Regions from separate parts of the Mesorhizobium sp. ISC15 genome, predicted to be linked through region 1. Evidence: riboswitches for the same ligand, from Rfam matches in the RefSeq annotation. Region 1 holds a riboswitch; each other region holds the start of a gene.
What was found. A riboswitch is a leader RNA that binds a small molecule or an ion and turns the genes downstream of it on or off. The one in region 1 is predicted to bind thiamine pyrophosphate.
Positions count from the first base shown of each region.

Region 2: linked by a shared signal. The riboswitch ahead of RPG13_RS27000 (YkoF family thiamine/hydroxymethylpyrimidine-binding protein) and the one ahead of thiB (thiamine ABC transporter substrate binding subunit) in region 1 are both predicted to bind thiamine pyrophosphate.
Region 3: linked by a shared signal. The riboswitch ahead of thiC (phosphomethylpyrimidine synthase ThiC) and the one ahead of thiB (thiamine ABC transporter substrate binding subunit) in region 1 are both predicted to bind thiamine pyrophosphate.
Region 4: linked by a shared signal. The riboswitch ahead of RPG13_RS29575 (ABC transporter permease) and the one ahead of thiB (thiamine ABC transporter substrate binding subunit) in region 1 are both predicted to bind thiamine pyrophosphate.

Region 1 covers NZ_JAVSPX010000001.1:692,645-699,975, reverse strand. Annotated here, with positions in the region: gene RPG13_RS03510 (ABC-F family ATP-binding cassette domain-containing protein) at 1-1,489, opposite strand, end outside; gene RPG13_RS03505 (thiamine diphosphokinase) at 1,491-2,135, opposite strand; TPP riboswitch at 2,238-2,352, shown strand; gene thiB (thiamine ABC transporter substrate binding subunit) at 2,396-3,406, shown strand; gene thiP (thiamine/thiamine pyrophosphate ABC transporter permease) at 3,640-5,259, shown strand; gene thiQ (thiamine ABC transporter ATP-binding protein) at 5,256-6,029, shown strand; gene RPG13_RS03485 (M48 family metalloprotease) at 6,329-7,331, shown strand, end outside.
Region 2 covers NZ_JAVSPX010000001.1:5,591,020-5,598,350, forward strand. Annotated here, with positions in the region: gene RPG13_RS26985 (NAD-dependent succinate-semialdehyde dehydrogenase) at 1-537, shown strand, start outside; gene RPG13_RS26990 (aspartate aminotransferase family protein) at 573-1,952, shown strand; gene RPG13_RS26995 (alcohol dehydrogenase family protein) at 1,961-3,070, shown strand; gene RPG13_RS27000 (YkoF family thiamine/hydroxymethylpyrimidine-binding protein) at 3,080-3,688, opposite strand; TPP riboswitch at 3,679-3,790, opposite strand; gene RPG13_RS27005 (aspartate aminotransferase family protein) at 4,137-5,513, opposite strand; gene RPG13_RS27010 (NAD(P)/FAD-dependent oxidoreductase) at 5,788-6,369, shown strand; gene RPG13_RS27015 (hypothetical protein) at 6,699-7,331, shown strand, end outside.
Region 3 covers NZ_JAVSPX010000001.1:137,328-144,658, forward strand. Annotated here, with positions in the region: gene RPG13_RS00695 (hypothetical protein) at 1,037-1,237, shown strand; gene RPG13_RS00700 (hypothetical protein) at 1,428-1,637, shown strand; partial or broken gene RPG13_RS00705 (aspartate 1-decarboxylase) at 1,929-2,186, shown strand; TPP riboswitch at 2,304-2,420, shown strand; gene thiC (phosphomethylpyrimidine synthase ThiC) at 2,524-4,359, shown strand; gene thiO (glycine oxidase ThiO) at 4,356-5,357, shown strand; gene thiS (sulfur carrier protein ThiS) at 5,326-5,523, shown strand; gene RPG13_RS00725 (thiazole synthase) at 5,525-6,298, shown strand; gene RPG13_RS00730 (thiamine phosphate synthase) at 6,295-6,900, shown strand; gene RPG13_RS00735 (hydroxymethylpyrimidine/phosphomethylpyrimidine kinase) at 6,891-7,331, shown strand, end outside.
Region 4 covers NZ_JAVSPX010000001.1:6,112,356-6,119,686, forward strand. Annotated here, with positions in the region: gene RPG13_RS29550 (CHASE2 domain-containing protein) at 1-1,580, shown strand, start outside; gene RPG13_RS29555 (hypothetical protein) at 1,741-1,944, opposite strand; gene RPG13_RS29560 (superoxide dismutase family protein) at 2,145-2,654, opposite strand; gene RPG13_RS29565 (sulfite exporter TauE/SafE family protein) at 2,803-3,579, opposite strand; gene RPG13_RS29570 (hypothetical protein) at 3,674-3,871, opposite strand; TPP riboswitch at 3,866-3,978, shown strand; gene RPG13_RS29575 (ABC transporter permease) at 4,099-4,899, shown strand; gene RPG13_RS29580 (ABC transporter ATP-binding protein) at 4,896-5,654, shown strand; gene RPG13_RS29585 (ABC transporter substrate-binding protein) at 5,651-6,664, shown strand; gene RPG13_RS29590 (LLM class flavin-dependent oxidoreductase) at 6,661-7,331, shown strand, end outside.

The DNA.
Region 1 (7,331 bases):
TGCCGCCGCGCTGCGCCAGCATGTCGGAATAGCCGCCGGCATATTCGATCCAGCGGCCGCCGCCGTCCGGCGCGATCAGGCTGGTCACGGTGCGGTCGAGGAAATCGCGGTCGTGGCTGACCAGGATGACGGTGCCGGCAAAACCGGCGACCAGCTCCTGCAGCAGTTCCAGCGTCTCCATGTCGAGATCGTTGGTCGGCTCGTCGAGCACCAGAAGGTTTGCCGGCCGTGCCAGCACGCGGGCCAGCAACAGCCGCGCTCGCTCGCCGCCCGAAAGCTCACGCACCGGCGTGCGCGCCTGTTCCGGTTTGAACAGGAAATCCTTCATGTAGGAGACGACGTGGCGCTGCTCGCCATTGATGACAAGGTTCTCGCCGCGTCCGTCGGTGAGGTATTGCGCCAGTGTCTCTTGCGGATCGACCGCCTCGCGCTTCTGGTCGAGTGTGGCGATCTCCAGATTGGTGCCGAGCCGCACCGTGCCTGAGTCCGGTTTCAATTCGCCGGTCAGCATCTTCAAGAGCGTCGTCTTGCCGGCGCCGTTCGGCCCGACCAAGCCGACGCGGTCGCCGCGCTGAATACGGGTCGAGAAGCCCTTGACCACGGTGAGGTCGCCAAAGCTCTTCTCGATGTTCTTGGCCTCGATCACCAGCTTGCCGGATTCGGCGGCGTCGCTGGCCACCATGGTCGCCGCGCCCTCGGCGCCGCGATGGCCACGAAAGCGCTGGCGCATGGTCTGCAACTCGCCGAGCCGGCGCATGTTGCGCTTGCGTCGCGCCGTCACGCCATAACGCAGCCAGTGCTCCTCGCGCACGATCTGGCGGCCGAGCTTGTGCTGCTCGCGCTCTTCTTCTTCCAGCACCGTGTCGCGCCATTCCTCGAAATGGCCAAAACCCTTGTCGAGACGGCGGGTCTGGCCGCGGTCGAGCCAGACGGTGGCGCGTGACACGCGCTCGAGGAAGCGGCGGTCGTGCGAGATGACAATCAGCGCCGAAGAGGTGCGGGCAAGCTCCTCCTCCAGCCACTCGATGACCGACAGGTCGAGATGGTTGGTCGGCTCATCGAGGAGGAGAATGTCGGGCTCCGGCGCCATGACGCGGGCAAGGGCAGCGCGCCGCGCCTCGCCGCCGGACAGGTCGTTCGGTCGTTCCTCGCCGGACAGGCCGAGATGCTCCATCAGATAGGTGGCGCGGTAGGGGTCATCGGCGGGTCCAAGCCCCGCCTCGACATAGGCGCGGACGCTGGCGAAACCATCCATGTCTGGCATTTGCGGCAGGTAGCGCACTGTCGCCGAAGGCTGGCGGAACATCTCGCCGTCCTGCGGCTCGATCAATCCCGCAGCGATCTTGAGCAACGTCGACTTGCCCGAGCCGTTGCGGCCGACCAAAGCGATCTTGTCGCCCGCCGACGCTGTCAGTTCCGCCCCGTCGAGCAGCGGCGTGCCACCAAAAGTCAGCTTTATCCCGTCGAGATTGAGAAGTGGCGGCGCCATGTCAGCTTTCAGGTAGGGGAAAAGGATGGGCGAGCAACAGCGCGCGGCCGCTGCCCAGCGCGATTTCGAGCCGGCCCTTGACCTCGTTGGAAATGGTCAGCGATGAGCCGAACGCGACCTCGACGTGGTTCAGCGGCCATTTGGCGCCGGTAACGGTCAAGCCGGAAAGGTCGGAGAAGCCGAGGATCGAAAACAGCGTGCTGTCGGCGTAGTCGAAGCCGGTCTTTCCGGGAAGCAAGGGGATGCCTTCCTGGGCGCCGCTGGTCAAAAGCACCTCTATGCCTGCCTCGGCCAGCCGGATGCTGAGCGCGAGGTGCAGGAAGGCGTGGTCGGTGCGCTTGCCGCCGAACGCGCCGGCGAGCACGAGCCCGGTCGCGCCGCGTTCGAGCGCAGCGGCGATAGCCAGCTCGCCGTCGGTCTTGTCCTTTTCTGCCGGAAACACCTGGCGGGGCACGGCGGCCAGATCGTCCGGCAAGTCCGCCGGCACCGAATCGAAGTCGCCGACCCAGAGTTCCGGCGTCAGCTCCAGCGTCCGGGCATGGCCGATGCCAGCGTCGGCGGCGATGACACGGGAGCCTTCGACCTGGCGGTCGAGCAGCGGCGTGCGGATAAGATCGCCGCCAAGCAGGATGGTGAATTTGCTCATATGCGTGGCCCTTACCAGCCCTGCTTGCGAAACGGAAGGCCGCGCTCCAGATGCCCTGCAAACTTCAGCTTGCGCAGCACTTCGGCCGGGCCTATGTGTCGAAACGCTCTAACGGGGTGCTGGACGTGATCTTCGCGGACCAGCTGAGAGGCAACCATGCCAACCCGCTGAACCTGATCCGGTTTGTACCGGCGGAGGGATTAGACGTTTCGGACAGCCCGACGCCTCAATTCCTTTCAATGTGAACGAAGGAGGCGCCGATGCGCACGTTTTCATACTCTCTTGTTTCGGCAATGCTGCTTGCCGCGTCCGTTCTCGGCACCGGGCCAGCATCCGCGCAGGAGAAACTCACCGTCTATACCTATGAGAGCTTCACCGCCGACTGGGGTCCAGGCCCCGCGGTCAAGAAGGCCTTCGAGGCGGAATGCGGCTGCACTCTCGATTTCGTTGCGGTCGCCGACGGCGTCGCGCTGCTCAATCGCGTCAGATTGGAAGGGGCCGCGACCAAGGCCGACATCGTGCTCGGCCTCGATACCAATCTGACGGTGGAAGCCAAGGCTACCGGCCTGTTTTCGCCGCATGGCCCGGTATCGGACGTCAAGGTGCCGGGCGGCTGGAGCGACGATATTTTTGTGCCGTTCGACTATGGCTATTTCGCCGTCGTCTACGACACCGAAAAGCTGAAGACCCCGCCGAAGAGCCTGAAGGAATTGGTCGAGGGCGATGCCGATGAGAAGATCGTCATCCAGGATCCGCGCACCTCGACGCCCGGTCTCGGCCTGCTGTTGTGGGTGAGATCGGTCTATGGCGACAAGGCGCCGGAAGCCTGGGCCAAGCTCAGGGCAAAGGTGCTCACCGTGACGCCGGGCTGGAGCGAGGCCTATGGCCTGTTCACCAAGGGCGAGGCGCCGATGGTGCTGTCCTACACCACGTCGCCGGCCTATCACATGGTCGCCGAAAACACCGAACGCTATCAGGCGGCGTCCTTCGAGGAGGGCGAGTACCTGCAGATCGAGGTTGCCGGCATCACCACGACTGGTGCGAGGAACCCGCTGGCGGAAAAGTTCCTGGCCTTCATGACCGGTCCGAAATTCCAGAACGTCATTCCCGAGACCAACTGGATGTTTCCTGCCGGCAAGACCGACAAGCCGCTCAACCCAGCCTTCGACAAGCTCGTCAAGCCGACCAAGGCCTTGCTGTTCAGCCCCGAAGAGGTCGCCGCCAACCGCAAGGCCTGGGTCGACGAATGGCTGGCGGTGATGAGCAAGTAGCTTCTGATTGACGATGATCACTCTACGGCGCCCCCCTCTGTCCTGCCGGACATCTCCCCCACGAGGGGGGAGATCGGCCATCATGCCGGCTTTCGCCAATCTCCGACATTGCCGGAATGAGCGGAGCGCTGAACCTGCCAATCTCCCCCCTCGTGGGGGAGATGTCCGGCAGGACAGAGGGGGGCGCGAAGGAACGCAATCCTCGCTAAGAATCTCGAATCTGGTGGTCTAGCGTGCAACGCGCGCCATCATCGGATTCCCGCGTCACAGCTGGCATTCTCGCGCTTGCGGCAATAGCACTTTTGATCGGTGGAGCGTTCGCCGGGCTCATCGTCGAAGGCGCCCGCGACCCGTCCGGCGCCGCGTCGGCCTTCGACCCCTATCTCTTCCGCGTTGTCCGTTTCACCTTATGGCAAGCGCTACTGTCGACACTGCTGTCCGTCCTGCCGGCGCTGCTCGTTGCGCGGGCGCTGTCGCGGCATCCGTGGTTCTTTGGCCGCGGCCTGATCCTGCAGCTCTTCGCCGTGCCGCTGGCGCTGCCGGCCATCGTCGCCGCGCTCGGCATTCTGGCCCTCTATGGCCGTGCCGGCTATTTCGCCGGCCTGCTCAGCGCGATTGGCGGTCAGGGTTGGCCGGGCATATACGGCCTGTCCGGCATCCTCGTCGCCCACGTCTTCTTCAACCTGCCGCTGGCAACGCGGCTGTTCCTTGAAGCGCTGGGGACAGTGCCGGCCGACCAGTGGCGGCTGGCGAGCCAGCTCGGCATGGGCGCCAGACCCGCCTTCCGGCTGATCGAATGGCCGACGCTGCGGGCGGCGCTGCCGGGCGTCGCCGGGCTTGTCTTTATGCTGTGCATCACATCCTTCACCATCGTGCTCACGCTGGGCGGCGGGCCGCGCGCGACGACACTGGAGGTCGCTATCTACCAGGCGCTGCGTTTCGATTTCGATCCTGCCCGCGCGGTGACGCTGACACTGCTGCAGATCGCGCTGACCTTCGTCGTGGTGCTGGTGTTGATGCGGCTCGGCGCCAACACCGTCGGCGATGCCAACCTGTCGGTGGCACCGCGCCGGTATCTTTCGGCAAGCGTCGGCGAGACCGTGCTGAACGCAGCATTGATCGTTCTGGCATTGCTGTTCGTCGCCGGGCCGATGGCGGCCACGGTGATGTCGGGCCTTGGCGCCGATCTTGGCCGGCTGGCGGGCGAGAGCGCTGTGCGGCAAGCGACGCTGACCAGCGCAGTGCTCGCCTTGCTGGCGGCGCTGCTTTCGGTGGCGCTGTCGCTGTCGCTCGTCATGGGACGACGGGCACTGGCCCTGAAGCGTCGCGTCGGCGCCAAGACGCTGCTCGAGCATGCCACCGATACCGGCGCCGGCTTCGTGCTCGTCGTGCCGCCCATCGTCATCGGCGCCGGCTGGTTTCTGCTCCTGCGTACCGTCAGCGACGTCTTCGCGATCGCCCCTGTCATGGTCGTCACCGTCAACGCGGTGATGGCGATGCCGTTTGCCATCCGCGCTATTCGCCCCGGCTATGATGCGGCGAGCGAACGCCACGAACGGCTCTGTTTGCTGCTTGGCATTTCGGGCTGGAACCGGTTCCGGCTGATCGACTGGCCGTCGCTGCGGCGGCCGCTCGCCATGGGTTTCGCCTTTGCCATGGCATTGTCGCTCGGCGATCTCGGCGTCATCGCCCTGTTCGGTAGCGACTCCCTGCAGACACTGCCCTATCTCTTGCTGGCGCGCATGGGCAGCTACCGCACGATGGATGCCGCCGGCCTAGCGCTGCTGCTCGGCCTGGTCTGTCTCGCGCTTGTGCTGGCCGCGGATCGGCTGGGGCGGGGAGAAAAGACATGACGCTCAGCAGCGCTGAAAACGGCACGGCTGTGCGGCTGGAAAAGGTCTCGTTCAGCTATGGCGAAGCGCCGTTTTTATTCGATGTCGCGTTCGCCGCCTCGAAGATCACTGCGATCATGGGGCCGAGCGGCTCGGGAAAATCGACGCTGCTCAATCTGGTGGCCGGCTTTGAGACGCCACGATCGGGCCGCGTGCTGATCAGCGGCGCCGATGTCGGCGCCAAACCGCCTTCGACGCGGCCCGTGTCAATGGTGTTCCAGGAGAACAATCTCTTCGCCCATCTTTCGGTCGAACGAAATGTCGGCCTTGGCCGCTCGCCGTCGCTCAGGCTGGCTGAGGCCGACCACGTGGCAATCGCGGGGGCACTCAAGCGCGTCGGCCTTGCCGGCAAGGAACGGCGTCTGCCGCGCGAACTCTCCGGCGGCGAGCGGCAGCGTGTCGCACTCGCCCGCGTCCTCGTGCGCGATCGGCCGGTTCTTTTGCTCGATGAGCCGTTCGCCTCGCTCGGGCCGGCCTTGCGTGACGACATGCTCGACCTGGTAGCCGGCGTCCATGCGGAGCGGCGCATGACGGTGCTGTTCGTCACCCATCAGCCGGAGGACGCCCACCGTATCGGCCAGGACATGGTGTTCCTGGACAATGGCACGGTTGCCGCGACGGGGACTGTCGCCGATTTTTTCACCAAGGCTGGACCGGAAGCATTCCGGCGTTATATCGGTGCAGGTCCGTTTGGCCAAGGATCACGAGATGTTGCCCGGAAGCGGACATAATTTACGGCCAAACCGGCTTCAGGCGATGTGGCGTTTGCTTGCCTTGGTCAAAGTAGTGTGGCTAGGTCCTCCGATACTGGTCCGGCATAGACTGTGATTTGCCACTACAGTGCCGCGTGTGCTCGTGCGCGCGAAGGATGCTGTGGCAGTTTGATTTTGCGCATGATCCTTTTCTGAAAATCGATGCCCGATTTTCGGGGTCATGTGCCGAGACCCGAAAGGAAGCTGTTCTGCCGACCGGCACCGACAGAGTGAGAAGGAAACCGCTGGCGCGCTTCCTCGCGCTGGCCGGCTTTGCCATGGCGCTGGCAAGCTGCCAGATGTTCACGCCTCCGGACGTTCAGGAATCCGGCTTCCAGCCTTCCAGCAAACCGATCACGGTCGACAATGTCGCCGCTAACAGCAAGCTCGCCGAAATGGCGAAGGCGCAGCATCCGCGTATCCTCGCCACCTATGGCGGTGAATATTCCGATCCCAAGCTCGAGCGCATGGTCGCCAAGGTCGTCGGCCGCCTGACCGTGGTGTCGGCCAACCCGACCCAGACCTACCGCATCACCATCCTCAATTCGCCCAACGTCAACGCTTTCGCATTGCCGGGCGGCTATCTCTACATCACGCGCGGCCTGTTGGCGCTGGCCAACGATTCGGCCGAGCTCGCCGCGGTGATCGCGCATGAGATGGGCCACGTCACTGCCAACCATGGCTTGCAGCGCCAGCAGCTCGAGGCCGAGGAGGGGTTTGCTACGAAGGTCGTCTCGGATGTGCTCGGCGACAGCCCGACCGCCAAGGCGGCACTGATCCGCGGCAAGCTGCGGCTTGCCCAGTTCTCGCGCAATCAGGAGCTGGAGGCCGACGGCATCGGCATCAAGTCGATCGGCGAGGCGGGCTTCGATCCCTTTGCCGCCGGCCGCTTCCTGCAGTCCATGTCGGCCTACACCGATTTCCGCTCGATCAGCGGCGCCACCGACGCCAGCCTCGACTTCCTGGCGACGCACCCCAACACGCCGCAGCGCATCGATCTGGCGCAGCGCCATGCCCGCCAGTTCGGCGCGCCTGGCGTCGGGACGCGCGACCGTGACCCCTTCCTCGCCGGTATAGACGGCCTGCTCTATGGCGACACGCCGGAGGAAGGCTATGTGCGTGGCGAAACCTTCCTGCATCCGGGGCTCGGCGTGTCATTCTCGGTGCCCGGCGGCTTCATCATCGACAACTCGGCCGCGGCGGTGACGGCAACCGGACCCGGCGACATAGCGATCCGCTTCGACGGCGTTTCGATCGACAAGAGCCGCCCGCTGACCGACT
Region 2 (7,331 bases), 4.9 Mb from region 1:
TGCGCCGCCTTCGCCAGGCGCATCGACGCGTTGCGTACAGGCAATGGCCTGGCCGATGACACCGACATCGGGCCCTTGATGCACGAGCGCGGCGTCAAGAAGGTCGAGGAGCAGGTCGCCGATGCGCTCGCCCATGGCGCACGCTGCCTCACCGGCGGCAAACGCGATTCTGCAGGACCGCTGTTCTACCAGCCGACCCTGCTGGCCGATGTCACCGACGACGCGCTGATCATGCGCGAGGAAACTTTTGGTCCGGTCGCCGCGGTGACGCCCTTCGACAGCGAAGAGGAAGTCGTCGCCCGCGCCAACGCCACCGAGTACGGCCTCGTCGCCTATGTCGTCACCGAGAACGGCGGCCGCCAGTTGCGCATGGGCCGCGCGCTCGACTACGGCATGGTCGCCATCAACCGGGTCAAGATCACCGGCGCGCCGATCCCGTTCGGCGGCGTCAAACAGTCCGGCATCGGCCGCGAGGGCTCGCGCCATGGGCTCGAAGCCTTTACCGATCTCAAATACCTCTGCCTGGATGTGGCCTAGGCCGCGCCCCACACTTTTCCTTAGGAGTAAAAAAGATGCTCGACCAGTCCAACGAACTCGCCGCTTGGGACCGCGACCACTTCTTCCATCCCTCGACCCATATGGGCACCCACGCGCGCGGCGAGAGCCCGACCCGCATCATCGCCGGCGGCGAAGGCGTCACCATCTGGGACAATAATGGGCGCAAGAGCATCGATGCTTTCGCCGGGCTTTACTGCGTCAATGTCGGTTATGGCCGCCAGAAAATCGCGGATGCCATCGCCGCGCAAGCCAAGAACCTCGCCTACTACCATGCCTATGTCGGCCACGGCACCGAGGCGTCGATCACGCTCTCCAAGATGATCATCGACCGCGCCCCGCAAGGGATGTCGAGGGTCTATTTCGGCCTCTCCGGCTCCGACGCCAACGAGACCAACATCAAGCTGATCTGGTACTACAACAACGTGCTCGGCCGGCCGGAGAAGAAGAAGATCATCTCGCGCTGGCGCGGCTATCACGGCTCCGGCGTCATGACCGGTTCGCTGACCGGGCTCGACCTGTTCCACAACGCCTTCGACCTGCCGCGTGCGCCGATCCTGCACACCGAGGCGCCCTACTATTTCCGCCGCGCCGACCGCTCGATGAGCGAGGAGCAGTTTTCCCAACACTGCGCCGACAAGCTCGAAGAGATGATCCTGGCCGAGGGCCCGGACACGATCGCCGCCTTCATCGGCGAGCCGATCCTCGGCACCGGCGGCATCGTGCCGCCGCCCGCCCTCTACTGGGAAAAAATCCAGGCGGTGCTGAAGAAGTACGACGTGCTGCTGGTCGCCGACGAAGTGGTCACCGGCTTCGGCCGGCTGGGCACCATGTTCGGCTCCGACCATTACGGCATCAAGCCCGACCTGATCACCATCGCCAAGGGCCTGACCTCGGCCTATGCGCCGCTGTCGGGCGTCATCGTCGCAGACAAGGTCTGGCAGGTGCTGGTGCAGGGTTCCGACAAGCTCGGCAGCATAGGCCATGGCTGGACCTATTCGGCGCATCCGATCTGCGTTGCCGCCGGCGTCGCCAATCTCGAGCTGATCGACGAGATGGACCTGGTGACCAACGCCGGCGAGACCGGCGCCTATTTCCGCGCCGAACTGACGAAAGCCGTCGGCGGCCACAAACATGTCGGTGAGGTGCGCGGCGACGGCATGCTGGCGGCAATCGAGTTCGTCGCCGACCGGGACGACCGCGTGTTCTTCGACGCCTCGCAGAAGATCGGGCCGCAGGTCGCGACCGCCCTTGCGGCAAGCGGCGTCATCGGCCGCGCCATGCCGCAAGGCGACATTCTCGGCTTCGCGCCGCCGCTCTGCCTGACGCGCGAAGAGGCCGACATCGTCGTGTCGAAGACGGCGGATGCGGTGAAGAGCGTGTTTGCCAACATCTGAAAACTGACATGAACGCCATGACCAAAACCCTCCCCGCCACCATGGCCGCCGTGCAGCTGACTGGTCACGGCGGACCGGAAAAGCTCGTCTACCGCACCGACGTGAAAGTGCCGTCGCCCGCCCCTGACGAAGTGCTGATCAAGGTCACCGCTTGCGGCATGAACAACACCGATGTCTGGGTGCGACAGGGCGCCTATGGCACGGAGGAAGATGCTGCCGCCGTATCGACCTGGCGGCGTCAGGGCAACACGCTGACCTTCCCGCGCATCCAGGGCACCGACACGGTCGGCCACATCGTCTCAGTCGGCGATGGTGTCTCGCCGAACCGTATCGGCGAGCGGGTGATGGTCGACTTCTCCATCTACAACCGCGACGACGATTCACTCGCCGACATCGACTATATGGGCCACGGCCGCGACGGCGGCTATGCCGAGTATCAGACCGTGCCGGCCGAGAACGCCCATGTCGTCGACACCGAGTTGACCGATGTCGAACTCGCCACCTTCTGTTGCGCCTATCTCACCGGCGAGCAGATGCTGGAACGTGCCGCATTGAAGGCCGGCGAGCGCGTGCTGGTCACCGGCGCGTCGGGCGGCGTCGGCTCCGGCATCGTGCAGCTGGCGCGGGCGCGCGGCGCCGTCCCCTATGCAGTCGTCGGCAAGGGCAAGGAACAGGCCGTGCTCGACATCGGCGCCGAGGCGGTGATCACCCGGGGTGTGGCCGACCTGCCGGCTGCGGTAAATGAGGCAACCGGCGGCCAGCCGATCGACGTGGTTGCCGATCTGGTCGGCGGCGCGATCTTCAACGATCTGCTGCGCATCCTCAGGCCCGAAGGCCGCTACACCACAGCCGGCGCAATTGCCGGCCCGGTCGTGCAGCTCGATCTGCGCACCATGTATCTCAAGCAGTTGCAGTTGCACGGCTCGAGCCAGGGCACGCGGCACGACTTCCGCCGTATTGTTCGCTACATCGAAGACAAGAAGATCCGGCCGCTGGTCGGCGGCGTCTACAGGCTCTCCGATTTCCACCGCGCCCAAGCGGATTTCATCGCCAAGGATTTCGTCGGCAAGCTGGTGGTCGTTCCAGACGCCATTTCGGATCTCGCAGCGACCCGTTGATAGCCAACACTAACAAGGACTCGGGCTGTTCGCCGACACGGTGAGATCGAGCGCGACATGGCCTTGCGGCGCGCCGAAACGAAGGAAGGCTTCCGACAGCGTCGCGAACACCGGTCCGGCATCGCCTCTCAGCTTCGTGCAGAAATTCTTCGACCTGTCGAAGACGCCCGAAATCTTGAGGAAGTCGATGCAGCCGTAGATCTCATCCATGTGATGGCCCTCGCCGAGCGGATAGAGCGAGAACTGCGCGGCGACCTCTTGTCCGAGTTTTTTCGCACCATCGACATGCGCCCGCGCCGCGCCGATGCGCTCGGCCAGGGACAGCTCGTGGCTGCTGCCGGAAATCGGTGTGCAGATCGGATCGTCAGGCTCGCCCGGACAGCCGCGCGACACCGTCGCCGACAACACGCAATGCAAGCCACTCGCCGCCGCCGATGCGAAGAGGTCGCGCATGGCCGGGAAAAGCTGTTCCGGCGGGCCGACGATCAGCGTCGAGATGTCGTCGGTCTCGATGCGGAAATTCGGTCGATACGGATCGAGCGCCGAAAGCGCCCCAAGGATGACGCCGACGAAATCGTCGCACATCGGATACAGGGAAATCTGTGCACCTGAAAACATGGTCGCCTCGCTCCGCTGGCATTACCCAGATCAGCTTGAGGGACCGAAGGCTTGCACCCACCATCTCAGCCCCGGCAATACGGAGCGCCCCTGTCGATATGGGCGACGTAGCACCCGCGCAACGGATGTTCAAGTGTGGCCCAGGGCAATCGTTCCCAGCAATCGCTTCAGACCAATTACCGAGCTTGGCGGCGCCGCCGAAGCTGCCGATCTCCCCCCTTGCGGGGGAGATGCCGGCAGGCAGAGGGGGTGCTTCCCTCCGACCTGTCAATCGATCGCAGCCGCGCCCTCAAGCTGATTCGGGTTGGCAAGGCTGAAGTCGAAAGTTGGCGATCCTTCACACCCCCTCTGTCCTACCGGACATCTCCCCCGCAAGGGGGGAGATTGGATACCGCTTCGGCTTCGCCAATCACCAAGGCCCATTCAGCTCTGGCTTTGGACGACCTGATCAGCTCTGTGATCCGACCTGCTTGACCGCGGCTTCGAGCGATCTTTCAAACGCGTCGATCATCTGATCGACCTGGGGCTCTGCGATGATCAGCGGCGGGCAGAAGGCCAGCGCGTCGCCCATGTTGCGCGAGATGACGCCGTTCTGCTGCATGAAGCCGTTGACAAGCCCGCCCAGCGCGCCGGCCGTCTCCCACGGCGTCTTGGTCACCTTATCGCCGACCAGTTCGACCGCCGCGATCAGGCCGACGCCACGCACCTCGCCGACAAGCGGGTGCGAAGCGAGGTTGCGCAGCCGTTTCTGCATATGCGCGCCGACCGTGCGCGCATTGCCGACAAGGTCGCGCTCCTCGATCAGCTTCAGGTTCTCGAGCGCGACCGCCGCCGCGACGGGATGGCCGCCGCCGGTGAAGCCATGACCGAAGGTGCCGATCCGATTGCTTTCGTCGGCAATCGGCTCGAACATTTTCTCGTTGATCAGCAGGGCCGAGATCGGCAGGTAGGAGGAAGAGATCTGCTTCGACAGCACCATGATGTCAGGCCTGATGCCGAAGGTCTGCGAACCGAACATCTCGCCGGTTCGGCCAAAACCGCAGATGACCTCGTCGGCGACGATCAGGATGTCGTACTTCGACAGGACCGCCTGTATCTTCTCCCAGTAGCCGGCCGGGGGAACGATGACGCCGCCGGCGCCCATGATCGGCTCGCCGAAGAAGGCGGCGATGGTTTCCGGGCCCTCGGCCAGGATCAGCTTTTCCAAGTCGTCGGCAAGCCGGCTCGAAAACTGCTCTTCGCTCTCGCCTGGCAGCGCCTCGCGCCAATGGTGCGGTGTCGACGTGTGCAGCACATTGGCGATCGGCAGGTCGAAGGAAATGTGATTGTTGGGCAGGCCGGTCAGGCTTGCCGAGGCGATGGTGACGCCGTGATAGCCGCGAATGCGGCTGATGATCTTCTTGCGTGCCGGCTGGCCGAGCGCATTCGACCGGTACCAGATCATCTTCATGGCCGTGTCGTTGGCCTCGGAGCCGGAATTGGTGAAATACGCCTTGCTCATCGGCACCGGCGCCATCTGCACCAGCTTCTCGGCGAGATCGATCAGCGGCGAATGCGATTTGGAGCCGAAGTCGTGATAATAAGGCAGCTTGGACATCTGGCGCACCGCCGCATCGACCAGCCGCTTCTCCGAGAAGCCGACCGCGACGCTCCAAAGCCCGGCCATCGCCTCGATGTAGCGGTTGCCGGCCAGATCCTCGACATAGATGCCGTCGCCCTTCTCGATCACGAGCGGCCCTGCCTCCTCATGCTTGCGGGCATTGGTGTAGGCGTGCATGTGGTAGCTGATGTCGCGGGCTTCGGGAGAATTCGGTCGTGCGTCCATGATGGTTCCTGTCCTGCATGCCGGGACTAGGCCCTGCCGCCGTTTCGGCGCGTATCGCCTCTTGCATTATGCTGTTGGATGCATCTGTTTCTCGTAAGGGTGTCAAGCCCTTTCCGAAGGGCTGGCGGGTGGACGCAGACATGCTGAATTTCAGCTTCGAGGTCGCAGAACGCGAGAACCTGCGCGGAGCCGCCTATGCGCATCGCCGGATCGTGATCGTCGAACGGCTCACCGGCAGCACAACAACAAGGCTGAGGTGGCCCGATCATGGACCATGTCGACTGCATCGTGGCCGGCGCCGGCGTCATTGGCCTCGCGATTGCGCGAGAGATGGCGCAACGCGGCCCTGGACAACCTGATCCTCGAAGCCGAGAACGCCATCGGCACCGGGACCAGCTCGCGCAATTCCGAGGTCATCCATGCGGGCATCTACTATCCGGCCGGATCGCAGAAGGCCCGGCTCTGCGTGGCAGGCCGGGAACAGCTTTACCGTTATTGCGAGGAGCGGGCGGTTCCGCATGCGCGCTGCGGCAAGCTCATCGTCGCCACAGATGCCGAACAGGAGCCGGCGCTTGCTTCCATCCTGGCCAACGCCTCTGCTTGCGGCGCGGGCGACCTGACACCCTTGACCGCAGCAGAGGCACGCGCGCTAGAGCCCAAGCTGCGGTGCACGGCCGCCGCCCTGCTGTCGCCCGCCACCGGCATCATCGACAGCCACGCCCTGATGCTTGCTTTGCGGGGCGACGTAGAGGAGCACGGGGGCACTCAGCCTCAACACCCGCATCGTCTGCGGCCGCATCGAGGGTGGGCGCATCGTTCTCGACACGGTCGACAGCACCAGCGGCGAGCGCTTTGAGATCGTCACCGCGCGCTTCATCAACGCCGCCGGGCTTGGCGCCACGACGCTTGCCCGCTCACTTGACGGGCTCGACCCGCAATTCGTGCCGGAACTTCGCTATGCCAAGGGCAATTATTTTTCGGTCGCCGGCCGGGCGCCGTTCTCGCGGCTGGTCTATCCCATACCCGAGCCGACACCGCGCGGGCGTGCCGCTGCCAAAGGCATAATCCAAACGCCCGTAAGCCATCCGTAAGCCGGGGTCGCAGAACCTCGGTCCGTCGATCACAGCCGATCACCGGAAGCCTCGAGCTCTCCGGAACCGTCGGCTCCATGACGAGGAGGGTTCGATGCGATTCGACAACGATCACGCGCCGCTCCGCCGGGACGACGCGCTATCCGAATGGCATACTGCCTCGGCGCTGGCCGAGCTCTTGTCCTTCGAGCCGTCGAGTCTCGACGCGAAACCGAAGGCTGCGGGTCCTGGCCGGACCGCGGAGGCGCTTTCACGATTTGCGGCGGCGATCCGGGCGCGTATGGCCGGTCCTGGCGGCTACTACAATCTTGGCAACGCGCTCGGGCTGGTGATGGGCGTCACGATCCAGCTCGCCGCCCCTCAGGGATCCGGCATGCGCGGCGGCGCCGCGCTGTTCGACTCTTTCGCTGGCAGCAGCAGTGCGGTGGCGCTGACCTTGGCAACGCTGGTCTTCTTCTGCAGCGGCGAGGTCTATCACCGCGCCTGGGCCGGGCGGGATGTCCCCGATCCAGCGCTTAACCGCCTCGCCGATCTCCTGTCGGGGATCGGCGCGATCGGGCTTGGCGCAGCACTGTTCCTGTTCGGCCAGCCGGTGCTGGCGGCGACCGCCGGACTGCTGCATGCGCTCGGCAAGTTCGGCAGCGCCGCCTACAGGCCCGGCGCCAGCGTGCCCGGGTGGCCGGCTGGATGGCCCGATCCGTTCCGCAGTGCGGTGCTGGCCAGCCGC
Region 3 (7,331 bases), 560 kb from region 1:
CGAGCGGCGAGGTCACCTGGATCCAACGGCGGACGCATTGGGCGCTCGCGATCAATAGTATCCTCAGGATCGATTGCAGCGCTTCCGAAGTAAGTACCGCCAATTAAAAGTCGGTTGCCTTTTTCCACCGCCGCCTCACACATCGTGTTGGAGCTGAAGAGCTACCTGCAAATCCTCGCAGCGGGCGCGGCCACATCCCTGATTTTACAAATTAACACGTCTTGATTTTTAGAAAATGCCACGTGCGATGATGGCGCCGCCAAAAAACAATGTCACGCGAGATGATCATGCCTGAGGTAAATGGTCCGCCAAAGTTTGGAACGGGTACACCAGGCCGGATAAGGGCTTCGGGTTCCGGACGACGAAACTAATCGACGGATACGCGCTGCGCTTGAGGGAAACTGCATGCGCGTTACGGTTATGACTATCCAGGGATGCCGGACATGATCTTGAATAGTGACATTGCAGGCCAAAGAGCGGCCGAGGAGCTAGCAGAGGGCCTGAAATCGCAGGGCAAGCAGCAATACGAAGACAGGTCGAGGGAACGCGAACGAGATATGTCTCGTTAGGTCGCACGTTGCAGCAAGGGTGCCGTCGGAAGGCAATCCGCCGTGTCCTGAACGAGGTAACCTGCACTTTTCGAGAATTGCCACGGCGGTACCTTATTTTCGGCTGTGAAGCACACGAGACCCGCGACGTGAGACCCAGTTGCTCAATGCCCAGTTGCTCAATGAGCTTTCTTACGAATAAGGGAGAATTTCCGCGGCCGGACTATCTCTGGGTGAGCGTGCATGACTGCCAACGGAAGGTCTTGCACGCACCCTTGCGATCTTGAGCAATGGTCGCCATGACTTTCTTCTTGCAGGCTTTTGAGTGGCCCAGCCTGCGATCACCAGACCCCACCGACTCTAAAGAGCGTGGCAGACGGGATAGTCGAGGTTGCCCGGGCACAACACGCTCAAGGCTTGCGCCGCCCAGAGGACACGCTGAAAAGGCAGCATGGGCGCGCAAGCACGCCATTCACGAGAGATTCGACATGAAGACCATGCAAGAAAAAGACATTCCGGCATTCGTGCAATCAGTTGTGGACGCCGGCTGCAACATTTGCGCGATTGGCAACTTGGGATACGTCTTTGGCGATGCTGATTTGACGCCGGCGCAACGGAGGGCCGTCGAGCACAGCTGCGTAGGATTGCTGAAATCTACGGCTAACGCGATCATCTCATGGACGAGATAGCTGTATATCTGCGGTCGATCGGACGCCATGTCGAGGTTGAGCCGAAGACAGGTGTTTCCTGATGGCCGCGATCGCGTTCCGTAGTCGCCATTTCTATTGGGTAACGAGAAGCCGTCTTCCAACCTCTGAATCAAAAAGGAGGTGACCCCCAAAGGCCGCTCTCGAGACCGCAAGTCTGAGCCGCTGACGCATGGCGATAACCAGACTGTCCGAACTGGGCGGCGATATTCTTCGCGTCGATGCCTTCCTCGACCAGGCCGCGGTAGGCGGCGATCTCATCTACCGCATGCATAGCCAAGCCAGGGAAGTTTTCGGCAGCGGAATTCTCGGTCGCTTCCTCTTTGATGACTGGAGGGCGCGGCCGATCCGGCCGCCGACGACCCCGCAGGGATTGCCATGAGGCGGACCAATACTCGGATAATGGCGGCCGGATATGTAGCGATCGATCGCCGCACCAACATATCAATGCAATAGCTTAGTTGCTTTCAAAGGCGGTCGTACAAACTGCAAGCAAGCTAAACGATTTCGTCAACTCTTCCTCGCAGAGCGAAAACTCCGCGGCCTACCGCGATTTCTCTGCTGGAACAGCGGCACATCCTCAGCGCCAGGACACGGCCGCCGCCGTCGGGTTTTACGAAGCCGGTGATTGCATAAGTTGCCCGCAAGATATCATTGGTATCGGGAACGCCGCCGATGCTGCATCCTGAATCGAGCAGCCGCCGGCACCTGCCAGCCCGACGACCAGATCATTATCTGCAACTCCATCTACCTGGACGAGGTGCAAATCACCTCGCTGAAGCCGCGAATCGTCACCTTCGACCAGGATAACCACACCCGTGACCGCCTGAGCTACTCGGTCGATCTCGACGCACATGGCCGATACAGTTTCTCCATCCTTCACGAAGGGAAAGAGGCTTTGGCCATTCCAGCCCTGGTCTCCGGGGCGTGACTTGTCCCCGATGCATGCGCGAGCTCTCCGCCCGGTTTTGACAGGCCGCCGGTCATCGCCACCGGCCGAAGGCGCCCGAATGCGCTTGACAAGATAGCGTCGGCCCGTTCAACTCCAAGCATTCACCAGGGGAGTCCCGGCAAGGGGCTGAGATACTGCTTGCTTTCGCGGCGCAGTGACCCGTTGAACCTGATCCAGTTCATACTGGCGTAGGGACGGTGCAAGCGCTTTGCGGGAGTTTATGCCCGAGGTCCTGTTTCGGCAGGTCGACAGAAGCGTCTTTTCATCCTTCCGGCACAGAACTGGGTCTCCAATGCATGAGCAAAGGAGCATCAAGATGAATGCCCTCACCCCCGCCGTGTCGACGGGACCACTGCCCGCCTCGCGGAAAATCCACAAGCCCGGCCTCCTCCACCCCCAGATCAGGGTGCCGATGCGCGAAATCTCTGTTCATCCGACTGCCGGCGAGCCACCCGTCACCGTCTACGATCCGTCCGGCCCCTATACAGACCCGACTGTCGAAACCAGCATGGAAAGGGGCCTTGCCCGGCTTCGCCACGAATGGATCACGGCTCGCGGCGATGTCGAGGCCTATGACGGCCGCCATGTCCGGCCGGAAGACAATGGATTCGTCACGGGCGAGCGCCTGACGCCGGAATTCCCCATTCGCAACCGGCCTCTCAGGGCCAAGGCCGGCAAGGCGGTGACTCAGCTTGCCTATGCGCGCGCCGGCATCATTACGCCTGAAATGGAGTCCGTGGCTATCCGCGAGAACCTTGGACGCGAGATCGTGCGCGGCAAGCTTGAGCGCGACGGTGAGAGCTTCGGCGCCGCGATCCCCGACTTCGTCACGCCCGAATTCGTCCGCGACGAAGTGGCGCGCGGGCGGGCGATCATTCCCGCCAACATCAATCATCCAGAGAGCGAACCGATGATCATCGGGCGAAATTTCCTGGTCAAGATCAACGCCAACATCGGTAACTCGGCTGTCACATCGTCAATGGCCGAAGAGGTCGAAAAAATGGTCTGGGCGATCCGCTGGGGCGCCGACACGGTGATGGACCTGTCGACCGGCCGCAATATCCGCAACATCCGCGAATGGATCGTGCGCAATTCGCCGGTGCCGATCGGCACGGTGCCGCTCTACCAGGCTCTCGAAAAGGTCAACGGCATTGCCGAGGACCTGACTTGGGAGGTCTACCGCGACACGCTGATCGAGCAGGCCGAACAGGGTGTCGACTATTTCACCATCCACGCCGGCGTGCGGCTGCACTACATCCCGCTGACCGTAGACCGGGTCACGGGCATCGTCTCGCGCGGCGGATCGATCATGGCCAAATGGTGCCTGCACCATCACCGGGAGAGCTTCCTCTACGAGCATTTCGCGGAAATCTGCGACATCTGCCGCGCCTATGATGTGTCCTTTTCACTCGGCGACGGGCTTCGTCCAGGCTCGATCGCCGACGCCAATGACGCAGCGCAATTCGCCGAATTGGAAACGCTCGGCGAGCTGACGCAGGTCGCCTGGGCGAAGGACTGCCAGGTGATGATCGAAGGCCCGGGCCACGTGCCGATGCACAAGATCAAGGAGAACATGGACAAGCAGCTCGCCGTCTGCGGAGAGGCGCCGTTCTATACGCTTGGACCGCTGACGACCGATATCGCGCCTGGCTATGACCACATCACCTCAGGGATCGGCGCCGCCATGATAGGCTGGTTCGGCACCGCAATGCTTTGCTACGTCACGCCGAAGGAGCATCTCGGCCTTCCCGACCGCAACGACGTCAAGGTAGGCGTCATCACCTACAAGATAGCCGCCCATGCGGCCGATCTGGCGAAGGGGCATCCGGCGGCGAAAATCAGGGACAATGCCCTTTCCCGCGCGCGCTTCGAGTTCCGCTGGGAGGACCAGTTCAACCTGTCGCTCGACCCCGAAACAGCACGCTCCTTCCACGACCAGACCTTGCCCAAGGAAGCGCACAAAGTGGCGCATTTCTGCTCGATGTGCGGGCCGAAATTCTGCTCCATGCGCATCTCCCACGACATCCGTGCCGAGGCCCAGAAAGAGGGCATGGCGGCCATGGCGGCAAAATATCGCGAAGGTGGCGATCTCTACATGCCAGCGGACGAGGCCGGCGTACCGCTCATGCCAGAGGCGCCGGAACCGTCATGAGGGTGCTGGTCAAAGGGGCAGGCGTTGCCGGCCTTGCCGCGGCCTTCGAACTCGCCATCCGAGGCGCGACGGTCACAGTCGCCGAGATCCGGCACGGCATCGGCGGCAATGCATCGTGGTTCGCCGGCGGCATGCTGGCGCCGTGGTGCGAGTGCGAAAGCGCCGAGCAGCCGGTGCTCGATCTCGGACGCGATGCCGCCGACTGGTGGGATGCGGCGACGCCAGGCCAGGTCACACGGGCCGGCACGCTGCTCGTGGCCGCACCGCGCGATGCGGGCGAACTCGACCGGTTCGCCAGCCGCACCTCGGGTCATCGGCGTGTCGATGAGGATGAAATCGTGTTGCTCGAGCCCGACCTCGCCGGCCGCTTCCGCCGCGGACTGCTCTTCCCCGACGAAGCCCATCTCGACCCGCGTCAGGCGATGGCAGCACTTCATGATGGGCTGGCGGCGATGGGCGTCGAGTTCCACTTCGGCGCCGACGCTTCGGCTGGTGCCGGTTTCGATCGCCAGATCGAATGCACGGGAATGGCCGCGGGCGATGGCCGACTGCGCGGCGTTCGCGGCGAGATGCTGATCCTGAATACGCCTGATGTCTCGCTGTCGCGCCCAGTCAGGCTGCTTCATCCGCGCTTTCCGCTCTACGTGGTGCCACGCACCGACCACCGTTTCATGATCGGCGCGACGATGATTGAAAGCCAGTCCGTCGGACCGGTCACGGCGCGATCGATGATGGAGCTGCTGGGTGCCGCCTACGCCCTCCATCCGGCCTTTGGCGAGGCCGAGATCGTTGAAACCGGTGTCGGCGTCCGTCCAGCCTTTCCCGACAACCTGCCGCGCGTAGAAACGAACGGCGAGATCATAGCCATCAACGGGCTCTATCGTCACGGCTTTCTCCTCGCCCCAGCCATGGCGCGCCAGGCTGCCGACCTGGTTTTCAATCAAGACGGAACCAAGGAGCTTGCTCATGAAATTGATGGTCAACGGCGAAGCGCATGAGGTGGCCGCCACCACGCTGGCCGAACTGCTTGCCGCGCTCGACTATGGGGGCGATTGGCTGGCGACCGCCGTCAACAGCGACCTGGTGCACAAAGCCAACCGGGCGGAGTTCCGATTGAGCGACGGTGACCGGATCGAAATCCTCTCGCCGATGCAGGGAGGCTAGCATGTTCGAGCTTTTTGGGGCGACGCTTGCGTCTCGCCTGCTTCTCGGCACGGCTCAATACCCTTCGCCTGCCATCCTTGCCGATGCGGTCAAGGTGTCGAACGCGTCGGTGGTGACCGTCTCCTTGCGGCGTGAGATGGCAGGCGGCAGGGAAGGCGAAAAATTCTGGTCGCTGATCCGCTCGCTTGGCACGAGAGTCCTTCCCAACACGGCAGGCTGCCACTCCGTCAAGGAAGCGGTCACAACCGCGAAAATGGCGCGCGAGGTGTTCGGGACGAGCTGGATCAAGCTCGAAGTGATCGGCAACCACGACACACTGCAGCCTGACGTGTTCGGCCTGGTCGAAGCCGCCCGCATCCTGTCCGAGGACGGCTTTTCGGTATTTCCCTATACCACCGACGATCTTGTCGTCGCCGAGCGGCTGCTGGAAGCGGGCTGCAAGGTCCTGATGCCGTGGTGCGCACCGATCGGTTCCGCCATCGGGCCGATCAACATCATGGCGCTACGCTCGATGCGCAGACATTTCCCCGACGTTCCCATGATCGTGGATGCCGGGCTCGGACGGCCGTCGCACGCGGCGACCGTCATGGAACTCGGCTTTGACGCCGTGCTCCTGAACACGGCGGTCGCCAAGGCGGCCGATCCGGTCGGCATGGCGCGTGCTTTCGGCAAGGCGGTCGAAGCCGGCCGCGAAGCCTTTTGCTCGGGAATGCTCGAACCGCGCGAGGTCGCGATGCCGTCAACGCCGACGATCGGCAGGGCGGTTTTTTCATGAAGCTCGATCCCTTCTATCTGATCGTCGATAGTGCAGCCTGGATCGAGCGGCTGGTGCCGCTCGGCGTCAAGCTGGTGCAGCTTCGCATCAAGACCATGGACGAAACCGGGCTGCGCGCGGAGATCCGCAAGTCGAAGGCCTTGTGTGTCCAATACAAAAGCCAGCTCATCGTCAACGATCATTGGCGCCTGGCAATCGAGGAGGGCTGCGATTTCGTGCATCTCGGCCAGGAGGATCTGCAAACCGCCGACCTCTCGAGGATACGGTCAGCCGGTGTCAGGCTCGGGTTGAGCACGCATGATCATGTCGAGCTGGAAACGGCCATGTTTGCTGAGCCCGACTATGTCGCGCTCGGTCCGATCTATCCCACCGTCTTGAAGAAGATGAAGTGGGCGCCACAAGGGCTAGAGCGGATCAGCGAGTGGAACCGGCGAGTGACGCCGATCCCATTGGTCGCCATCGGCGGCCTCAACCCCGACCGCCTCGACGGCGTCTTTGAGGCCGGAGCCAACAGCGCGGCAGTGGTCACCGACATCACGTTGAGCTCCGACCCCGAAGCGCGCACGCGAGAATGGATCGAAAAGACGGACCGATGGCGATGAGACAAGAACCGCATGTGCTTGTCGTTGGCGGATCAGATTCCAGCGGGGGTGCTGGAATAGCACGCGATATCGAGACGATCTCTGCCATTGGCGTGCGCACCTGTCTGGCCGTCACAGCGCTAACGGTGCAAACGCACGACGCCGTGATCGAAATCCATCATTCGCCACCCAGCCTGGTGGCCAATCAGATGTGCGGCGCGCTGCAGGCCAACGACGTGGCCACGATCAAGATCGGCATGCTGGGGACTGCCAAGATCATTGTTGCCGTTGCCGCAGTGCTGCGCAAATTTCCGCATGTCCCCGCAGTACTCGACCCTGTGCTGGCCTCCACCTCAGGCCGCGCACTTCTGGAAGCAGGCGCTATCGCTGCCATGAAGCGCGATCTGATGCCGCTTTGCTGCATTGTCACGCCCAACCTCCCTGAACTGGCG
Region 4 (7,331 bases), 5.4 Mb from region 1:
GAGACAAGCGCCTCGCGAGCGCACTGGCGAAACATCGAACGGCGCTCGCCGTCAGCCTGGGCAATGAGGCGACCGTATCAGAAGCAGAGCCCAAAGCCGGTTGGTCGATCGTCGGGCAAGTACCCGAGACGCTTCCTGGCTTCACCGGTCTGACAGGCTCGCTTCCAGATTTCTCGACCGCCGCTGCAGGTCTCGGCGTCATTCGCACTTCGCCGGATCCCGACGGCGTATTACGCCATGTGCCGCTGCTCTGGCTCCGAGATACGGCTCAAGGCGTGCAACTCTGGCCGTCCTTCGCGCTCGAACTCCTGCGCCTCTACGCCGGAGAGAACGGCTACGTGGCTCGGATGAATGCCGCCGGGTTTGACGCGCTCAGGATGGCCGGGTCCATTGTGCCACTCGAGCCGCAGGGCAGCATCCGCCTCTGGGAAACCGACACTAACACGCCGCGCATATCTGCCAGTGATATCCTTTCGGGCCGCGGCAATCCGCTGCTGCGGAACGCCATCGCCATTGTTGATCTGTCGGCCGTGGGATTGACCCAGTATCTGCCCACGCCGACGCGTCCGGCGCGACCAGGCGTGGACATCCACGCTGATGCAATCGGCCAGATCCTTGCCGGGCGCTATCTTGTAGAGCCAACGCTAGCGCGTACGCTGGAGCGGCTGTGGTTGGTCCTCAGTGGCATCGTTTTCATCGGGCTTTCAGGAGTGCTCGCCGAGCGTGTCGCGCTCGGCGCACTCGCTCTGGCGCTCCTGGCTGCCACGCCCTTCGCGTTCGGCGCTCTCGAATACAGCCTGCAGGGTGCACTCTATGATCCATTGCAGCCGGCGCTTGCGACGATCCTCGTAGCCGGCTTCGAAGGCTATGTCCTCTACAGGCGCAGCGAGCAGCGTCGGTCCACCCTGGCACGGCAGTTTTCCCAATATCTGTCGCCCTCCGTGGTGCAGCGCCTCGCAAATTCGGACACCGAAGCGATCCTGTCCGGAGAGAAGCGCGAGATCACAATCCTGCTGAGTGACATACGCGGCTTCACGACGATGAGCGAACAACTCGGTGCCCAAGAAATCGGAAAGGTGGTCAATCACTTTCTCGGCCTTGCGACCGATGAGATACTCAAGCGCGACGGGACGATCGACAAGTTCATGGGCGATGCCGTGCTAGCCTTCTGGAACGCGCCGCTTGATCAGCCAGATCATCGCGAGCGCGCGCTCGAGGCGGGGCTTGCCCTGATCGAACGGGTGAAGCGCGAAAATGCCGGTTTCGCCGGGCGCGGGCATCCCTCCATCGAAATCGGCGTCGCCATCGAGACTGGCATCTGCTCCGTAGGGAATTTCGGCTCCGAACGGCGCTTCGACTACACCGCGATCGGCTCGCCGGTGAACCGCGCGGCACGGCTCGAGTCAACGACCAAAAAGCTGAGGATCCCTCTGGTGCTTGGTCCCGGATTTGCGCAGGGAGCATCAATGCCGGTTGTGCAGGCGGGTGTGTTTGAACTGCAAGGCTTCAAGGGCGAGGTGTCGATTTTCACCGTTCCGGAGATATACCCCTCGTCGCGATCTGCCGAGGAAGTCGTATGATGTTTGGCACCGGCTCAACTCGCTACCTCATTGGCAGCCGGCGAGCGAAAGCCAAGGGCGGCGGAAATCCGATGGGCCGCCTGGGCTACCATGTCGCCCAGTTCGCTAATGCGTTCTTCCGGCACCCGGTTTTCCGGGGCAGCGATGTTCAGAGCCGCGATTATCTTACCCGGTGCCACGAAAACCGGTGCGATTGATCGGCGCCGTTCGGGCCCAGGATGGCGAAAATCATGCCGCGCGGCACATCCAGATCGACACCATCGACGGCGCGCAGTTTGCCGAACGTTTTGACCAGGCCGCGGGCGGAAATGGCTGACTGGGCAAGACCCGTGGAGGACAAGCCCATAGGAGAAGTATCGTTCATGGCAATCATCCGGCAGTCGCAAAAAACCAAGGACCGAACTTCGGCCTTCGGCTGTCGTCAATTCCTCGGCAGGCGCACGAGCTTATCGTCTGGCTTGTCGTCATGCCACAGGCTCCGACCATGGACCACTACCTCGCCGCTGAGGCTGAAGAGCCGTTCAGATCATACGTCGGACGGATCTCTACTCATCGCTGGGTTTCTCATTCGATCACGGCGCAGGCCTGACGATTTCCGGCATCACCGGCAGGCTGGCTTTTGTAGTCATCCTGTCCGCCGTGGATCATCAATGCCTTGCCTCGTATTGCCGTTTCTCCACCGTCCAGTTTGACCATGCTGTTGAAAGCCTGGGCACGCAAAACGCCGTCGGCGCCGACTCGCTGATTTGGCATGTCGCCCGCGTGCGGGCCTTTTCCAGTGAGATATCCATGTTGGGCACTCGTCGGATTGAAGTGCCCACCGGCCGAGTCATGGCCGGTCTGATGGTCGCACTTTCCGGTTTCATGAACATGGAACGCGACCCATTCACCCGCCGGCAGTCCTGTTACGTCCAACGCTATCAGCACACCCTGCGCTGTCTCGGTCAGCGTGGCCGTTCCGTTCTTCTCGCCAGCCATGTTGACGAATTCGGCTTTCGCGGTCGCGGTGTCCTGAGCCGCTGCAGGCATCGCGACCGCCAGCGCCAATCCTGTTGTTGCAAGCAAATTTTTCATCAGTTGGCCTCCGGTTGTACAAGGACCCCAAACAACAACGGGGCCTCTTCGTTCCATTTGGGAATGTCTCCGGCACGGCCGCCAGAGAAGCGGGTGATGCGTAGAACTCGATAGTCTCCGTGTATAAGTGAAATTTCACGACGTTGGTTTACACCAATTCGAAGAGTTCCGCGGTTTGCCAACCTGCCAGCAGCATGATGACAACGCCAACGAGTCTGAGAAGCGTCTTTTCTGCGATTGTTTTCACTACCAATCCGGCCATCGGCGCTGCGACTACGCCGCCAACGATCAAGCCGGCAACGGAGAGTAGATTTTCCGTTAGCTCTCCTGCCTCCTCCCAATGGCCCGTTAGTAACGCAAACAAGAAGGTCAGAGACACCGACAACGTGATGAGGAACTCGCTGGCATTGACCGTACCAATAACGTAGCGGGGCGTGCCGCCAAAACCGAGAAGGCCCGTCGTTACGATGGGTCCCCATCCGCCGCCCCCTGCGGCATCGAGAAATCCGCCACCAAGCCCAAGGGGAGGTACCACGCCTGCAGGGACCGGATTGCTTGGGATCCGCCGGAATGAACGGAACAGGAGCCAAGCTCCGACAAGCGCAAGGTATGTGGTCACATATGGTTTCATGATGGCTCCCTCGAACGAGGTGAGAACAAAAGCGCCGAGAACGCCGCCGAGCACGCCAAATGGCATCAGCCGCCAGAAAAGCTTCCAGTCAATGTTGCGGTGATAGAGGTGAGCCGAACCTGAGGCCGCGGTGGTAAACAGTTCAGCTGCGTGAACTGACGCCGAAGCGTGAGCAGGAGACACGCCAAACCCCAATAGTGTAGTCGAGGAAACCACGCCGTAGGCCATGCCGAGAGCCCCGTCCACAGCTTGGGCTACAAACCCCACAATCGCAAAAAGAATGAATTCTTGCATTTGACTCTCCGATAAGGCGCGGGGTCACAATTGGCGATAGAGAAACCCGCTGCCTACAACGTATGCAATTATATCTACACGCTTCCACAATTCATCAAACGCGTGGCATCGATAATGGTGACGACGAACGGAAAACGATCCGCTCGACCGACGCCTTTCCCAATCCCGACAGGATGCCGGTTTCTGTTTTGCTCAAATGTCCCTGCTGGAACCGCAACCTCCTCTGACGTGAGGTTTCACTGGCCGGACGCAGGCTTGCAGCTCCACCCTTTATCTGTTTAATTGCCGCCATCCACAGGGGTGCTCCGTATCGTCGGGGCTGAGAGATGGGCTGCAAGCCCGTAAACCCTAGAGCTGATCTGGATAATACCAGCGGAGCGAGGCGGGCGATGTTTTCTGGCGCACAGATCTTTCTTTTTCCGATGTCCGGCGATTTCGTCGGCCCGCTCGATGGCCATAACCTCAAGGTCTCGGCCAACGGCCCGACCCCGCGCTGATCTTTCGCGCCAGAGGTCTCGCATGTCCCAGCCTTTCTCCGCCGCGCCGCGAATCGCAGCCTTGTTCGCCAAGGTCGGACCGGCCTTGTTGTCGGTCGGCACGCTGGTTTTGGTTTGGGAGCTCTATGCGCGCATCTCGGGCATCTCGCCCACGACGTTGCCCGCGCCGTCACGAGTCCTCTTCCAGGCCATCCTGCAGCGCCAGGCGCTGTTCGACAACACCGTGCCGACGATCAGCGCCACATTGGCGGGTTTCGCGTGCTCGCTGGCCGTTGCCTTCATCCTTTCGGTGCTGATCGACTTCTTCAAGCCGCTGCGCCTCGCCCTGTTCCCGGTGTTCGTCATCAGCCAGACCCTGCCGCTGGTGGCGATCGCCCCCCTGGTCGTTCTTTGGTTCGGCTTCGGGCTGACGCCGAAGATCATGCTGGTCGCGCTCGTGACCTTCTTTCCCATGCTGGTCGCGCTGGTGCAGGGTTATGAATCGACGGATCGGGACATCTCGGCGCTTCTGAGTTCGATGGGCGCTTCCCGCATGCGCATTTTCCTGCTGGCCCGCCTGCCCTCCTCGCTGCCCTATTTCTTCGCCGGGCTGCGCATCTCGATCACCTATGCCGTGGTCGGCGCCATCTTCGCGGAATATGCCGGCGCGGCCAAAGGGCTCGGCATCTACATGCTCAACGCCAAGAACAATTTCCGGCCCGATCTCGTGCTCGCGGCGGTGCTGGTCAGCGCCTTGCTCACGCTGGCCCTGTTTGCCGCCACGGTGCTGATCCAGCGCGCCGCCATGCCATGGGAGCGGCTCGATGCCGCACGAAAACCATGAGCAGGCGGCTGGAACTGCGCCAAGTCAGCAAGAGTCTTGGCGATATCGACGTGCTTGCCGGCATCACCCTGCACGTCGAGCCGGGCGAATTCGTTTCAATCCTCGGCCCCTCCGGAGCCGGCAAATCCACGATCTTCAGGTTGCTGACGGGCGATCTCGATGACTACGGCGGCGATGTCGACTTCGACGGCCGGCCACTGGCCGAAGCGCGACGACCGTTTGCCTTCATGCCGCAGCGCGATGCCCTGATGCCTTGGCGCACGGTTATCGACAACACCGCGCTCGGTCTTGAAGTGCAGGGCATGTCCCGCAAGGCGGCCCGCAGCAAAGTAGCACCGCTCTTCGGGGAATTCGGCCTTGCCGGCTTCGAGCATAAGTATCCCGCACAGCTCTCGGGCGGAATGCGCCAGCGCGCTGCGCTGCTGCGCACCGTCGTGCAGGACCGCGCCATGCTGTTGCTCGACGAACCGTTCGGCGCACTCGACGCCCTCACGCGCACCGGCATGCAGCGCTGGCTTCAGACGATGTGGGACCGGCACCGCTGGACCGTCGTGCTGATCACCCACGATGTCCGCGAGGCGGTCTTCCTGTCCGATCGCATTTATGTGTTGAGCGGCCGCCCTGCCCGCGTGCTGCGCGAAATCGCCATACCTCTTCCGCACCCGCGCAAAGGTCTTGCCTCGGCGGAAGCCACCGCCATCGAAGCCGACATCCTCGATACCCTTCTCGATCCACAGCTCGCCCAAAGGACATGACCATGCTTTCCAGACGCCTCTTCATCGCTGTCGCATTAATCGCCGGGCTCGGACCCGTCACGCCCGTCTTCGCCCAGCAGACTGTCACCGTCGCTCTCGACTGGACGCCGAACACAAACCATGTCGGACTCTATGTCGCCCGGGCGAAAGGCTTCTACGCTGAGGCCGGGCTCGACGTGCAGATCCTGCCCTACGTCGACACTGCGGCCGGTACGCTGATCGCCAACCGCGTGGCCGATTTCGGTATACTGGGATCCATAGGATTGTTCACCCAACGCACGGCCGGCGCCGACCTCGTCGCCACCTACGCCATCATGCAGACGGAAACCGGCAGGCTGGCCTTCAATGCGGACCGCGCCGATATACAATCCCCCAGGGACCTGGACGGCCTGACCTATGGTGGTTTCGGCAGCGCCTGGGAGAATGCGCTGATCGGCACCATCATCCGTCATGACGGAGGCGAGGGCAAATTCGAAACGGTGACGCTGGGCACCTCTGCCTATGAGGCCTTGGCCAATGGCGCAGTCGATTTTACGCTCGAAGTCTACACTTGGGAGGGGATCAAAGCGGAGCTTGACGGCAAGGCCCAGCGCGCCTTCCGCTACGCGGATTTCGGCGTGCCCGACCAACACACCAATTTCATTGGCTCGAGCCGCGCCTACCTCGAGAAAAACAAGGACACGGCAACCGCGTTCATCGCCGCGACTAGGCGCGGCTACGCGTTCGCCGTCGAACATCCGAAAGAAGCGGCTGACATGCTGATCGGAGCAAACAGCGACGTGCTGACCAACCGTCCGTTGATCGAGGCATCACTGAAGGCGCTGGTCGACGGCCACTATCTACAAAGCCCCGCCGGGGCGATCGGCACGATCGATCCCGCAAAGATGGAGGCTATCGGCGACTACCTGTTCAAGGCCGAAATCCTGCGCGACGGCGATGGAAACCCGGTCAGCGAACGACCCGATTTCGCGGCCTATTACAGCAACGCCTATCTGGCCGACCAAAAATGAGCCCGCCGCGGCGCATGCATCTCAATGCCGTGATCTTCGGCCTCGGCAGTCACGAGGCCGGTTGGCGCATGCCCGAAAGCGACCCGCTTGCCTCGACCAGCCTGGCCTACTGGGTCGATATCGCCCGGCGCGCGGAGGCTGCCGATTTCGACGCTCTGTTCCTCGGCGATGTGCTGGCCTTGCAGGGTGGTGCCGATCGGCATCTTTCCGACGCGATGGATCCGCTGCTGATCCTATCGGCGATCGCTGCCGTCACCAGCAGGATCGGACTGATCGGGACTGCATCGACCAGCTTCGATCACCCTTTCCACCTCGCCCGGCGCTTCGCCTCTCTCGACCACATCAGCAAAGGCCGTGCGGGCTGGAACATCGTCACCTCGTCCAACGTGCTCGAGGCCCGTAACTTCGGACTGGACGCCATGCCGGAGCATGACGAGCGCTATGCCCGCGCAGCCGACGTGGTCGACGCAGCCATAGCGCTCTGGCAAAGTTGGGCTCCCGATGCGCGGACGCCGGACAAGGCCGCCGGGCGATACTTCGATCCTGACAAGGTCCGGCCCGTCGATCACGCCGGTCCGTTCGTGCGCACCGCGGGCCCGCTCAACGTGCCGCGATCGCCCCAAGGTCGGCCGCTCCTGGCGCAGGCCGGCTCGTCGGAAGCTGGCCG